Regions from separate parts of the Paenibacillus sp. FSL R5-0345 genome, predicted to be linked through region 2. Evidence: predicted binding sites of a transcription regulator. Region 2 holds the regulator's gene; each other region holds the start of a gene.
What was found. Region 2 encodes Rex, which represses fermentation and respiration genes when NADH is low (regulators of the CRP and FNR family bind a similar motif). Its sites were predicted from a motif close to TTGTGAAATATTTCACAA; they were not measured.

Region 1 (4,326 bases), 2.5 Mb from region 2:
AGTTACTTCAAAGACAGGTCCCAGACGGTTGGACATCGTTTCATCCGGTCCGAAAATTCTAAAGTTACGGTTCTCTTCATTAAGGGAGATTACATCTTTCATGTATTTACCCAGCACAGCCATATCTTGTGCAATAACTTGGCCTGGCACAGCATTATCAAGTGCAAAGTTACGATAATCTGGCAATTTCAAATCTTTAATGAGGTTACCGGCGTTGGTAACAGGATTCATTCCCATACGTCGGTCGCCTGTAGGCAGAATCTCAGCAATTTCAGCTTTCAAACGGCCATTGTCGTCAAATAATTCTTCCGGTCTATAGCTATTTAACCACTCCAGTAACGCTGGTGCGTGTTTCATATTTTTTTGGTCCACTGGAATTGGCACCTGATGGGCGCGGAATGAATTTTCATTTGGTACACCGTCCCATTGCTTTGGACCTGTCCATCCCTTAGGAGAGCGGAAGACCAGCATTGGCCAAACCGGACGAGTAAGATCATTGTTCTCACGTGCATTCTTTTGAATCGCTTCAATTCTTTCTACGATAGTATCCAGCACCTTTGCCATTTCTGGATGCATAAGATCAGGATTTTCACCTTCAACAAAGAACGGTTCCCAACCCATCCCTTTAAAGTATGCGGTAATTTCTTCTTTTGATTGACGGGATAGGATCGTTGGATTACTGATTTTGAAACCATTCAAGTGTAAGATCGGCAGAACCGCACCATCAGTAACCGGGTTGATGAATCTGTTGGAGAACCATGAAGCAGCTAGTGGTCCAGTTTCAGCCTCGCCATCACCAATCACAACAGCCGAAATCAGATCCGGATTATCCAATATGGCACCGACACCGTGAGAAAGAGAATAACCCAACTCGCCGCCTTCATGGATAGAACCAGGTGTTTCTGGGGCGGCATGAGAAGCAATGCCCCCTGGGAATGAGAATTGTTTGAACAATTTCTTCATCCCTGGAATATCTTGCGTGATTTCCGGATAAATTTCCGTGTAACTACCGTCCAGATAAGAATTTGAAACCATAACCTGACCACCATGACCAGGCCCCTCAATATAGAACATGTTCAAGTCATATTTAGTAATGACCCTATTCAAATGGGCATAAATAAAATTTTGGCCAGGAATGGTTCCCCAGTGTCCGATAGGCTTAATTTTTACATCTGCATCCTTCAACGGTTCCTTTAACAACGGATTATCTTTTAAGTACAGTTGACCTACGGATATGTAGTTCGTCGCACGCCAATAGGCATCCAGCTTTTCTAAATAAGTTTTTGATGAGTAATCAACATCCATGGATAATACCATTTCTTCCACTCCCCAAAATTTTTTATGTTTTTTTCAGTACCGTATTACTTCCACAAATACATCATACCGCCGCGCAAAATTAATTCAACCTTTTAAACAAATGATACGGTCCAATTATGTGAAAATATGAACATAGTATGAAAAACGGAGTAAATTCACTGTAAAAAAGCTTGTATATTTTAATATTTGTAAAAATATAGGAACTATTTTCGAAGAGATCATGCTGGAGGACTTAACTCTATTTTGTTCAAAACAAAAAAAATAAGACCGAGAAAAATTCCCCAGTCTTACTTTTAGTCAACCGATACAAAGGTATTAAATTTTAAGAATTTGTAGTGGAATCGCATGTGCGAAAATTCAAAAGGCGTGCCATTATCCAAGAAGAAAATCCCCTCCATAATGCTAACAGGCTCATTCTTCTCTAAATTCAGCAGTTCTTGATCATTGGAATCCGACGGCTCTGCAGATATGGATAAAAAAGATTTGGTAACCGCTAAATTGCGCGAGTCCTCCAAATAATTAAAAATAGATCCTTCGATAATCGTCTGATTCAAATTTTGTACGATTTTTATGGGGATATACCCTGTTTCAATCATAAAGGGTTCATCTTCAAAGAGACGAAGTCGAACGATTTTGTAAACAAAGTCATGAGGCCCTAAAAACAAATCCCGCTGTAACTCTTCTGTTGGTGGGATAACCTCAAATTTCAATACTTTGATTTTAGGTTTCTTGCCATGCATATGAAAATTGTCGGTGACCCCTAAATTAGAGCCTTCGTAATTAAAAATAGATTCATTTTTTATGTATAACGGGTTAATAAAGGTTCCTGAACCACGTTTTTTAAAAATAATGCCGGCATTCGCCATTTTAGTCAGAGCACTTTTAATGGAACTCCGACTCACTTGATAAGTCTCACTGAGACTCCGTTCATCCGGTAATTTCATATCAGGAAACTGCCCAGCAAAGATTTTCATTTTTAGATCATCAATAATTTGCTTGTAGACAAACTGTGTCATGAAGTACTCCTTTTAAGGTTAATACATGTTTATTTCACTCTTTACTATAACATAATAACTAAGCAGTTTATACGATTGCACTCATGACTTATTAATCAACCGGATGGATCGGATTGTTGGAATCTGTTCGTTATTTTCGGCGGCGGATGTTCATGCGATTATACATCACTAAACCGGCGATAACCATGCCCAGCGTACCTATACTACTCGCTACATCAGTCTGAAGACCAAACAAAATACATACGTTAGTAACCAAGCTTCTCGTAAGCAGGGCGACAATAATTAGCATGATCGGACGCCAAAAGTTATATCTTCTCATTTCAGTAACACTCCCTAACCCATTTTTCTCAAGCGCTTAACCTTATTAATCTATAAGTATTATAGCATAAGTAAGTAACCGCATACATTTTACGCAAAGATAACGTGAATTCATATGTTTCGATCTAATTAGAACATAATTCAGTATTCAACGCTCGTCTTTGTTCGACTTTAGGTATAGACTTATCATTTTTTACGGATTATAATAACAAACGAACACCAAAAGACGAACATTAAGGCGGAAATCATGACAGAATATATGCAAATATTCCTAGGTACTTCATTTTCAAGCAAATCACCGAAGGAAATTCAAATTTTAAAAGACCACCTCTACTGCATTAATACAGATGGGATGATAGAAAAGATCGTTTCGCCAGAGGAACCCGACTATCAACTTTTACTAGATTCTTATCAAGATCAAGATAACTTCCATCGATTAGCTGAAGGTCAGTATTTTTTGCCTGGCTTTATCGACTTGCATGTTCATGCCCCGCAGTGGGCTCAATCCGGTACTGCGTTAGACATTCCACTCTATGATTGGTTAAATACGTACACCTTCCCATTGGAGTCTAAATTTTCAGACCTGGATTTTGCAAAAAAGATCTACGATGACGTGGTTGATACTCTACTCGCGAACGGAACCACTACAGCTCTTTATTTTGCAACGGTGCATAAAGAAGCCAGCTTATTATTAGCCCAAATCTGTGCAGAAAAAGGACAGCGGGGACTCGTTGGAAAAGTGGTAATGGACGATCCTCAAGGGAATCCAGAAAACTATCGCGACACTGACACCGACACCGCACTTAAAGATACAGAAGAATTTATTCTAGCGGTAAAAGAACTAGCCAAATCTACTAAGCAAGGCGTTTATCCAGTAGTGACACCTAGGTTCATCCCAAGCTGCACAAATGAGGCTTTGCAAGGTTTAGGGGACTTAGCCGCAAAATACGATACTCATATTCAATCGCATTGTAGTGAAAGTGATTGGGCGCACGGTTATGTACAAGAACGATTCCAGAAGAACGATGCTTTTGCCTTGCATGATTTCGGTCTGCTCCGTGATAAATCTGTCATGGCACATTGCAATTTTTTAGATGAAGACGATGTAGATTTATTTGCGGAGACAGGAACAGCTATTGCGCATTGTCCAATATCAAACGCTTATTTTGCCAATAGTGTCATCCCTATCGCTCACTTTCATTCCAAGGGTGTGGAGATTGGTTTAGGGTCTGATATTTCCGGTGGTTTTTCACCTAGTCTCTTCGATAACATAAGACAAGCTGTAATGTCTTCACGAATGCTAGAGGATGGCGTTAATCCTTCTCTTCCTGCACAAGAGCGTGGTTTACTAGGATCTCGGATTAAGATTGATGAATCTTTCTATCTTGCTACCGCTGGCGGTGGTAAAAGTTTAAGCTTACCTATCGGTCGGATACTAGAAGGCTATACATGGGATGTTCAAATTATCGATACGAAAATACCATCGGCTAGATTGCCTATCTTTGATGGGAATGAAGATTTACACGACGTGTTTCAAAAAATGATGTATCTAGCTCGACCTGAGAATATCCGTGAAGTCTGGGTACAGGGTAACAAGGTTCATTCACGTTAAGGATCGATAAAACTAGAAAATATAAGGTGGGCATCTGAGTGGAAACACAAGCAAACGTGCAAG
Region 2 (4,326 bases):
TTTACCGTTACTCACCATCCAGCGACTATGTGAGCTGTTTACCGAAGAAGATAGTGATTTAGGTTGGTATTTTGATGGTCTGCTGCGTGAACGGGAAGCGGAGACGCTTCAACCCGAAGGTGATCTGACTTTCTATCGTCAATTAGCGCTTGCAGTAGGGGATTGGAATGAACTAGCTCCACCTCGTGACGAGCATGCTGAGAATCCGCTACAGAATTTATCATTTACAGATTATATGGATGAAGTAACTAAACGGCTTAAAGACACTTTGCCACAGTATGAAAGCCGAGAAGCTCAGGATATTATGATCAATGAGGTGATTACGGCACTTGCCGAAGACAAACATCTATTGATCGAAGCAGGGACAGGAACCGGCAAATCGCTTGGTTATTTGTTGCCTGCCATATACCAAAGTGTTCGTACTAATGAGAAAGTTATGGTCAGCACTCATACCATTAATCTGCAGGATCAATTGCGTGAGCGTGATATTCCTTTGTTAACACAGGTAGTTCCATTTCCATTTAAAGCTGCGATTTTTAAAGGCAGAGGGCATTATTTGTGTCTTCGTAAGTTTGAACATAAAATTAATAAAAAAGACTTTATAAGTCCAAGGGAAGATGCACTTACTGCGGCTCAGATGATCGTTTGGCTGACACAAAGTGAATCAGGGGATGACGAAGAGCTCAATTTAAGCGGTCGTGGCGGAGATTTCTGGGAGACGGTAGCAAGCGATACCGATTCTTGTCTCGGTCGCTCCTGTCCTTGGTTCCGCAAATGTTATTACCATCGGGCAAAACATGAAGCGGGTATTGCTGACGTGGTTATTACGAACCATTCTAAGCTTTTCGCAGATGTTAAGGCTGGGCACCAGCTACTCCCGGCCTATGAACATCTTGTTATTGATGAGGCCCATCATCTGGAGGACGTGGCTGGCAAGCATTTAGGTATGCATATGAAGCATTTCACGGTGGCTCACACGCTGTCCCGATTATACAAGGATAGTCGTAACGGCCAACTCCCAACGCTTCGTCAAATGCTTCAGTCATCAGGCAGTGAGGAAGCTTCTGAATGGAGCGGAGTTATCGATAGAATCTATCCAGATCTGCTTACTGTAAAAGAAACCTGGGATCTACTTAGTGACAAGCTATTTAGCCTCTTGCCGGAACGTAGCAATGCAGCGGCGGAAGAAGCTGGACAGCTAGTCATGCGGTTACTTCCTACCCGTAAACCGAAAGATTGGGATGAATTGGTTGCTTTGGAGAATACTATAAATCTGACATTAAGCGAAATTATCCGTAAGGGTGATAAGATGCTTAATGAGATGCGTGATCAAGAAGGTCAATCTTCTTCAGATAGTTTAGTAACCGATATTAGCGGCTTATTTAAGGATTTAGCTTCTATACGTGAGCAAGTACGGTTTTTTATGGGATTAAACGACGAGAATGTAGTATATTGGCTGGAGGCGAATGGAAATTATCGCAGCAAATCGCTACAGTTATATGCCGTCCCTGTTGATGTTAGTACCCAGCTTAAAGAGCTGTTCTTCCACAAAAAGAAAAGTATTGTGTTAACCTCGGCGACGCTTTCTGTCGATAAATCATTCCAGTTTATGATTGATAATCTCGGACTTAATGAAGCTGCGGAAGAGGGGCGTCTAATGACATCTCTCCTTCCTTCTCCCTTTAAGTATCGGGAGCAGGCACTATTAGTAATTCCACGGGATTTCCCTAGTGTGAAGGGCAGTGTGGGTGATGCCCGATTTGTCGATACGCTCGTACAGTCACTAGCAGAAGCGGCGATTACGACACGCGGACGGATGCTTGTTCTGTTTACTTCTTACAAGATGCTGCGCCAAGTTTACGATCCTCTGAAAGAAGCTCTAGCCTCACAAGAAATCACGGTGCTAGGTCAAGGCGTGGAAGGTGGAAGCCGCAGTAAGCTGATTCGACGCTTTCAGGACAGTGCTGCTTCAGTTCTGCTTGGAACTAGCAGCTTCTGGGAGGGAGTAGATATTCCGGGTGAGGCATTGACATGCTTAGCCATCGTGAGGCTTCCATTTCAACCGCCTAATCACCCTCTAGCGGAAGCGAAGTCTGAGTTATTACAAGCCCAGAAGAAGAATCCGTTTATGAAATTGTCGGTGCCTCAGGCAGTTATCCGCTTCAAGCAAGGATTTGGAAGACTGGTACGGACAGCGCAGGATCGGGGTATTGTTATAGTGTATGACACTAGGGTTATCGAATCTCATTATGGAAAGTATTTCCTTTATTCGTTGCCTGGCCCGAAAATGGAACATATGCTTACGGATCAAATGGTTCCTCGTATAGCAGAGTGGTTGGAAGACGGAGGCGTTTCTTAAGAAGGACATCTTCTGTTTAATTAATCACTCCACAATGAAGGGCGGTATAAGAGAATACCGCTCTTCATTGAGACGAGGTACAGAAATTTTAATAGGATTCAAACAGAATAGTACTTAAATTAGGAGGTAAATTATGAAATCGGATAAAATATCAGAAGCCGTTGTTCGCAGACTTCCTGTGTACTTACGTTTCTTGAATGATCTTCAGAAACGTGAAATATTAACCGTTTCCTCGCAAGAATTAGGACAAAAACTTGATCTGAATCCCGCTCAAATCCGTAAAGATTTAGCGTATTTTGGAGACTTCGGCAGAAAAGGTATTGGGTATGACGTAACTTATCTTATTGAGAAAATCCGTCATATTTTGAAGCTGGACCAACAGCTGAATGTGGCATTAGTAGGTGCCGGTAACCTTGGACATGCATTATCTAATTATAATGCTTATCTGAAAGATACTATGAAGATTACCGCTATATTTGATTCTTATGCACCTAAGGTAGGGCGGAAAATCAACTCTCTTACGGTTCAACCCATGGAAGAGCTAGGTCAGACAGTTCGTGAGCAAGGCATTCGAATTGGGATTATTACTGTACCTGACTCAGAAGCGCAGAATGTAGCAGATATTCTTATTGAATCTGGCATTGAGGCGATTTTGAATTTTGCACCAGTGATTCTAAAAACACCACCGAATATCCGGGTTCATGCAGCCGATTTTACAACGGATTTGCAAAGTCTTGCTTATTATTTGAAAGACGGAAAGGAAGAAAGCGGAAATGAAGAGTAGTAAAACGATTATCAAAGGCGGGCGTTTTCTTATTCCGGGAACGGATGAGCCTGTTCTTAGTGGATATATGACTATTGAAGATGATTTGATCACTTACATAGGAAAAGAAGAGCCTTTGATGGAAGAAGGTGTGCAAGTTGTTGATGGCAGTCGTCTGTTGTTTATGCCTGGTCTGGTAAACACACACGGCCATGCCGCAATGTCATTGCTTCGTGGTTATGGAGATGATTTAGCGCTTCAAGTGTGGCTTCAGGAAAAAATGTGGCCGATGGAAGAGAAATTCACCGGAGAAGATGTGTACTGGGGAACCTCCTTGTCTGTTCTGGAAATGCTGAAAGGTGGCACTACAACCTTCCTGGATATGTATGATCATATGGATCGAGTAGCTGAGGTGGTCGAATTGTCAGGTATCCGTTCTGTATTGATGAGAGGCGTGATCGGTCTTTGTCCAGAGGAAGTACAGAATCACAAGCTTGCGGAAGCGATTTCTTTTGCACGGAACTGGCATGGAAAGGCTGACGGTAGAATTACAACGATGATCTCGCCACACGCTCCATATACTTGCCCGCCGGATTTCTTTGTTAAGTTTGTACAGGCGGCGCATGATTTGGATTTACCGATGCATACCCATATGTCCGAAACGAAACGCGAAGTGGAGCAGAATGTAGTGGATTACGGACTGCGGCCTGTAGCTCATTTAGAGAAGCTTGGAATGTTCACACGTCCGTCTATTGTTGCTCATGGCGTTCATTTGAATGATGAAGAGATCGAGATTCTGGCTCGTCATAATGTAGGTGTATCTCATAACCCGGGAAGTAATCTAAAACTGGCTAGTGGAGTTGCTCGTGTTACGGATCTTCTAAAGGCCGGTGTGAAGGTGTCGTTGGGTACAGATGGCGCGGCAAGTAATAATAACTTGGATATGTTTGAAGAGATGCGTCTTGCAGCACTTATCCATAAAGGTGTAAGTGGTGATCCTACGGCTGTACCGGCTCCGGAAGCTCTGAGTATGGCTACAGAGTATGGCGCGAAGTCTATCTTTTTAAATGATGTGGGCAGGCTCGCTGTAGGCATGAAAGCTGACTTTATCGCGATTGATATAGACCAGCCGCATTTACTACCGCACACAGATTTGCTGTCTCATGCTGTATACTCTGCCAGTGCCAAGGATGTTGAGCATGTA
Region 3 (4,326 bases), 2.2 Mb from region 2:
GACGGTCCATCTGCTTACGAGCCGTCATCCCGATCAAGATCATAAAAACAATAATAATCGGCATGGTGATCGTAAGAATAATCCCACTCGCGGTATCCATCTTGTAGATATAAATAAGCACCAAAATCGGTGTAATTGACATCCCTACCATTCTAGGGATAATCGCTTCTAAATATGTGCGGAACTTTGTTACACCTTCCAGCACAAGTGTGACAAGATCCCCGGTTCCACGCCCGCCCACCATTCTGGGTCCAAGCTGGAAGAGCTTATCCATCATTTCCCTCCGCATGTTGCTGCCCGTTGCTTCCGCAAAGCGGTAAGAGATACGGCTCATCAGCATGGCGCAAGCATGGCGCACTAGAAATGCAAGAAGGAACAATAGCGAAGTAGCCCATTGTTCCTTCAGAGGTTCTCCCGCAAATAGCGCAGAGATGACTTCTGCCAGCCATTTGGCCAGCAGAAGTATGGACATGCTTTGCACCAGGGTAAGGAGGCCAACGATCAGAAAGACCGGCTTAACTCCTTTATACCCAAGCAAATTTTTATCCATTAGTATTCAAGATGCTCCTTCTCGTGAACGCGTTTATGAAAGACAAAGTAACTCCAAATTTGATATCCCAATACGAATGGAAGGATGGTCAGTGCCACAATCGTCATTACCTTTAAAGAGTAATGTCCCGAAGCCGCATTGGTGATTGTCAAATTAAAGGCTTGATCGATTGAACTAATCATAACACGTGGGAATAGTCCTACAAAGACTGAAGTTACCGACAACGCCATTACTGCTCCTGTCATTCCAAAAGCGTAGCCATCCTTCTTCTTCTTCATAAAATAACCCGATAGCACAAAAGCGATAATTCCAAGCGCTACAATAATCATAAGAACCGTTCCGCGCTGCTCGAAGATATCAGTCATATTATAAGTCATAATCACAAAAGCAGTAAACAAAACTGCAAGTGGGATCAGCAATTTCTGTGCCATCTTCCGAGCACGAGCCTGTAGATCACCCACTGTACGCAGCGTTGTGAACATGAGACCATGCACCAAACAGAGAAGAACTACCGTAAGACCTGCTACTACAGTATATACATTCACGATATCTGTAAAACCTGCGTACATTTGCATATCGCCATCAATAGGCAAACCTTTAATAAAGCTGGCGAACACTACTGCAAGGAGGAACGGTGGGAGGAAGCTGCCAATAAAGATACAAGCATCCCAAGTTCTTTTCCAAGCTACAGAATCTCGTTTACCTCTGAACTCAAAAGCAACACCACGCGCAATCAAAGCTAATAAAGCAAAGACAAAAGGAATATAGAATCCGCTAAACAACGTTGCATACCATTCCGGAAAAGCCGCGAACATTGCGCCCGCACCCGTTAGTAGCCATACCTCATTAGCATCCCAGAAAGGTCCGATAGAGTTAATCAGTACCCGGCGCTCTGTATCATTTTTAGCGAGAATCTGTGTTTCCATTCCTACGCCGAAATCAAAACCCTCCAGAAAGAAGAACCCTATAAACAGAACTGCAATCAGCACAAACCACAATTCATTAAGAGATATCATTGGGCGCCCTCCTCATTATATGGATCATGCGAATCCCCGTGATCGTTATCCATCGCATAAGGACCTTTTTTAATTACTTTCATAAACAAACCAATCAGTACTAATCCGAGAATTGCGTAAATCGTTGTAAAAGAAATAACAGAGAATAGAACCTGACCACTCGTAATATTAGGCGACACACTGTCTTCCGTGGTCATCAGTCCGAATACCGTCCATGGCTGACGCCCGAATTCGGTCATGACCCAACCCGCTGTATTCGCGATTGGAGGAAGCAGTAATCCCCATAACATAAACCGCATAAACCAGGTGTTTGGACGGTCCATTTTTTTGCGCCACATTAAATACATAGCGTACATACCCAGTACAATCATTAACGTTCCTGCTAGAACCATGATCCGGAAACTCCAGAATGTCGTACGTACAGGTGGAATATAGTCACCGGGGCCATAGGTTTGCTCATACTCAGCTTGCAGTTCAAGCATACCTTTAACTTCACCGGAAAATTTACTGTATGAAAGGAAGCTCAGCATATACGGAATTTGAAATTCTCCAGTACTTTCTTGCTTCTCTGGATCAATATTTGCCCATACGGTCCAAGGCGCTGGGTCACCACTCTTACCCCATAGTCCTTCGGAAGCCGCCATCTTCATAGGTTGAGTCTCAACCAAATACTGTGCTTGCGCATGGCCTGCCACGGCTACACCAATAGAAGAAATAATACCTACGATAGCTGCAATTTGAAAAGATTTCTTAAAGAAAGATACATCTTGTTTCTTCAATATCTTGTACGCACTAATACCCGTTACTAGGAAGGCACCTGTTGCATACGCAGCAAGAACCGTGTGCGGGAATTCAACCAACAATTGTCCGTTCGTAATAAGCGCGAAGAAATCATTCATTTCTGCACGACCATTATTAATCGCAAATCCTACTGGATGCTGCATAAAGGAGTTTGCTGCCAGGATCCAGAAAGCAGATAACATCGTACCGAATGCTACCAGCCAGATGGAGGCCAAGTGCACTCTCTTGGACACTTTGTCCCAGCCAAATATCCAGATTCCAATAAACGTAGACTCCAGAAAAAAGGCTGCCAATGCTTCTACTGCAAGCGGAGCCCCGAAGACATCACCCACAAAACGTGAATAATCAGACCAGTTCATCCCGAACTGAAATTCCTGTAAAATCCCTGTAACTACCCCTACTGCAAAATTGATGAGGAACAGCTTTCCCCAGAACTGCGCCATTCTTTTGTACTCTTCATTGCCTTTTCTAACGTACATGGTCTCCATAATGGCAATCAAGAGCGCTAGTCCGATTGATACCGGTACAAAGAAATAGTGGAATATTGTCGTCGACGCAAATTGTATACGCGACAGCATTACTGTATCCATATTTTTCCCTTCCTTCTCCCCTTTTCGTTAATTATATTGTGTCAAAAATTTAAACGTCTTTTTGTGATTAATGTCACACAAAGAGGTGTATTTAACGGTAAAATTCAAATGATTTGTGACAAAAATCACAATTTACCATAAAAAAAGCAAAAAAAATAAGACGGTTTAACCGTCTTGAAGTTGTTCACTGCTCTATAACAAGCTTGACTCATAAAGGCATTGGTTAGGTAATGGAAATACCCTTCTTCAGCGATTTGAGATCGCCATTCGAATTAAGCAATTGTGGTAGCATCTTCGTGCTGCGAACCATTGGAGAGTCACATAGACGGCAAGAAGGCGCATGTTCAAATGCGAAATTATCCCTCATCCATCCGTTGCATCCATCATTGGTACACGCCCAAATCGCGGTATTTTCTTCCGGTATTTCTTCCAAAGGTTTCTTCCGGTAGTTCATTGCCGTTCCTCCCATCCTGTAAGTCAATAGTGACTAACTAGATATAAAAAGACCGTCCCAACTTTCAAAAAGCTGGGACGGTTTCTTCTATTATTACAGTTTTACAACGTTTTCGGCTTGTGGTCCACGGTTGCCTTGAACAACGTTGAATTCAACGCGTTGGCCTTCGTCCAAAGTTTTGAAGCCGTCGCCAGTGATTGCGCTGAAGTGAACGAATACGTCGCTTCCGCCTTCAACTTCGATAAATCCGAATCCTTTTTCTGCGTTGAACCATTTAACTGTACCTGTTTGCATGTGTGTTACCTCCACAAATTTAAATTAATATGTTCTTTTTATCTTCAAACAAAGAAAAAATTCACACATTGAAAAAGGTTGTATTGCCAAATATAACAGCCCTTTTCAATGCGAAAATTAGGGACTAAATGTATGATTGATATCATATTACCACACCTGATTAGCAAAGGCAAGCTGGCATCCGGATTTATCCGGTTCTACCCTAATAAGTATTACCTTCCAATGTAAGGGTTGCCAGTCGGCCCAAAATTCATTAAATCAGCTTATAATTGCCATATTTATCAAATCTTTAGAAGAAACAAATCCCCGATAGCGATACAAAGTATCGCTATTTCAGGAAGGTCTACCTTCACAACTGAAGGGGTAGTCCGCTCTACTTGTCATTACTGCTATATCATTATATGCCGACTTTCAGTATATTATTCCTCTGGTTTTTCAAGAAGTTTAACTGTCGTCTGATTGACCTTCCCATTTCGGTAATAGGTGATCTTCAGATCCTCGCCAATCTTCGTTTGATTATATAAATACTTGCGAAGGGAAAGTGTGGATGTAATAGGCTCATCATTAAACTTTGTAATTACATCATTAAATTGTATTCCGGCTTCCTTTGCAGGTCCAACA

Region 1: R50345_RS01100 (phosphoketolase family protein) is a predicted target of Rex. The motif match lies at 1,434-1,451, and genes of this name have one in related genera.
Region 3: R50345_RS29770 (cytochrome ubiquinol oxidase subunit I) is a predicted target of Rex. The motif match lies at 3,071-3,088, and genes of this name have one in related genera.

What each region holds. Positions count from the first base shown of each region.
Region 1 covers NZ_CP009281.1:224,237-228,562, reverse strand. Annotated here, with positions in the region: gene R50345_RS01100 (phosphoketolase family protein) at 1-1,317, opposite strand, end outside; gene R50345_RS01095 (GntR family transcriptional regulator) at 1,611-2,333, opposite strand; gene R50345_RS01090 (hypothetical protein) at 2,464-2,652, opposite strand; gene guaD (guanine deaminase) at 2,899-4,263, shown strand; gene R50345_RS01080 (uracil-xanthine permease family protein) at 4,302-4,326, shown strand, end outside.
Region 2 covers NZ_CP009281.1:4,516,711-4,521,036, reverse strand. Annotated here, with positions in the region: gene dinG (ATP-dependent DNA helicase DinG) at 1-2,359, shown strand, start outside; gene R50345_RS20045 (redox-sensing transcriptional repressor Rex) at 2,493-3,143, shown strand; gene R50345_RS20040 (amidohydrolase) at 3,133-4,326, shown strand, end outside.
Region 3 covers NZ_CP009281.1:6,742,318-6,746,643, forward strand. Annotated here, with positions in the region: gene cydD (thiol reductant ABC exporter subunit CydD) at 1-550, opposite strand, end outside; gene cydB (cytochrome d ubiquinol oxidase subunit II) at 550-1,566, opposite strand; gene R50345_RS29770 (cytochrome ubiquinol oxidase subunit I) at 1,563-2,957, opposite strand; gene R50345_RS29775 (cold-shock protein) at 3,181-3,411, opposite strand; gene R50345_RS29780 (cold-shock protein) at 3,505-3,705, opposite strand; gene R50345_RS29785 (S1C family serine protease) at 4,125-4,326, opposite strand, start outside.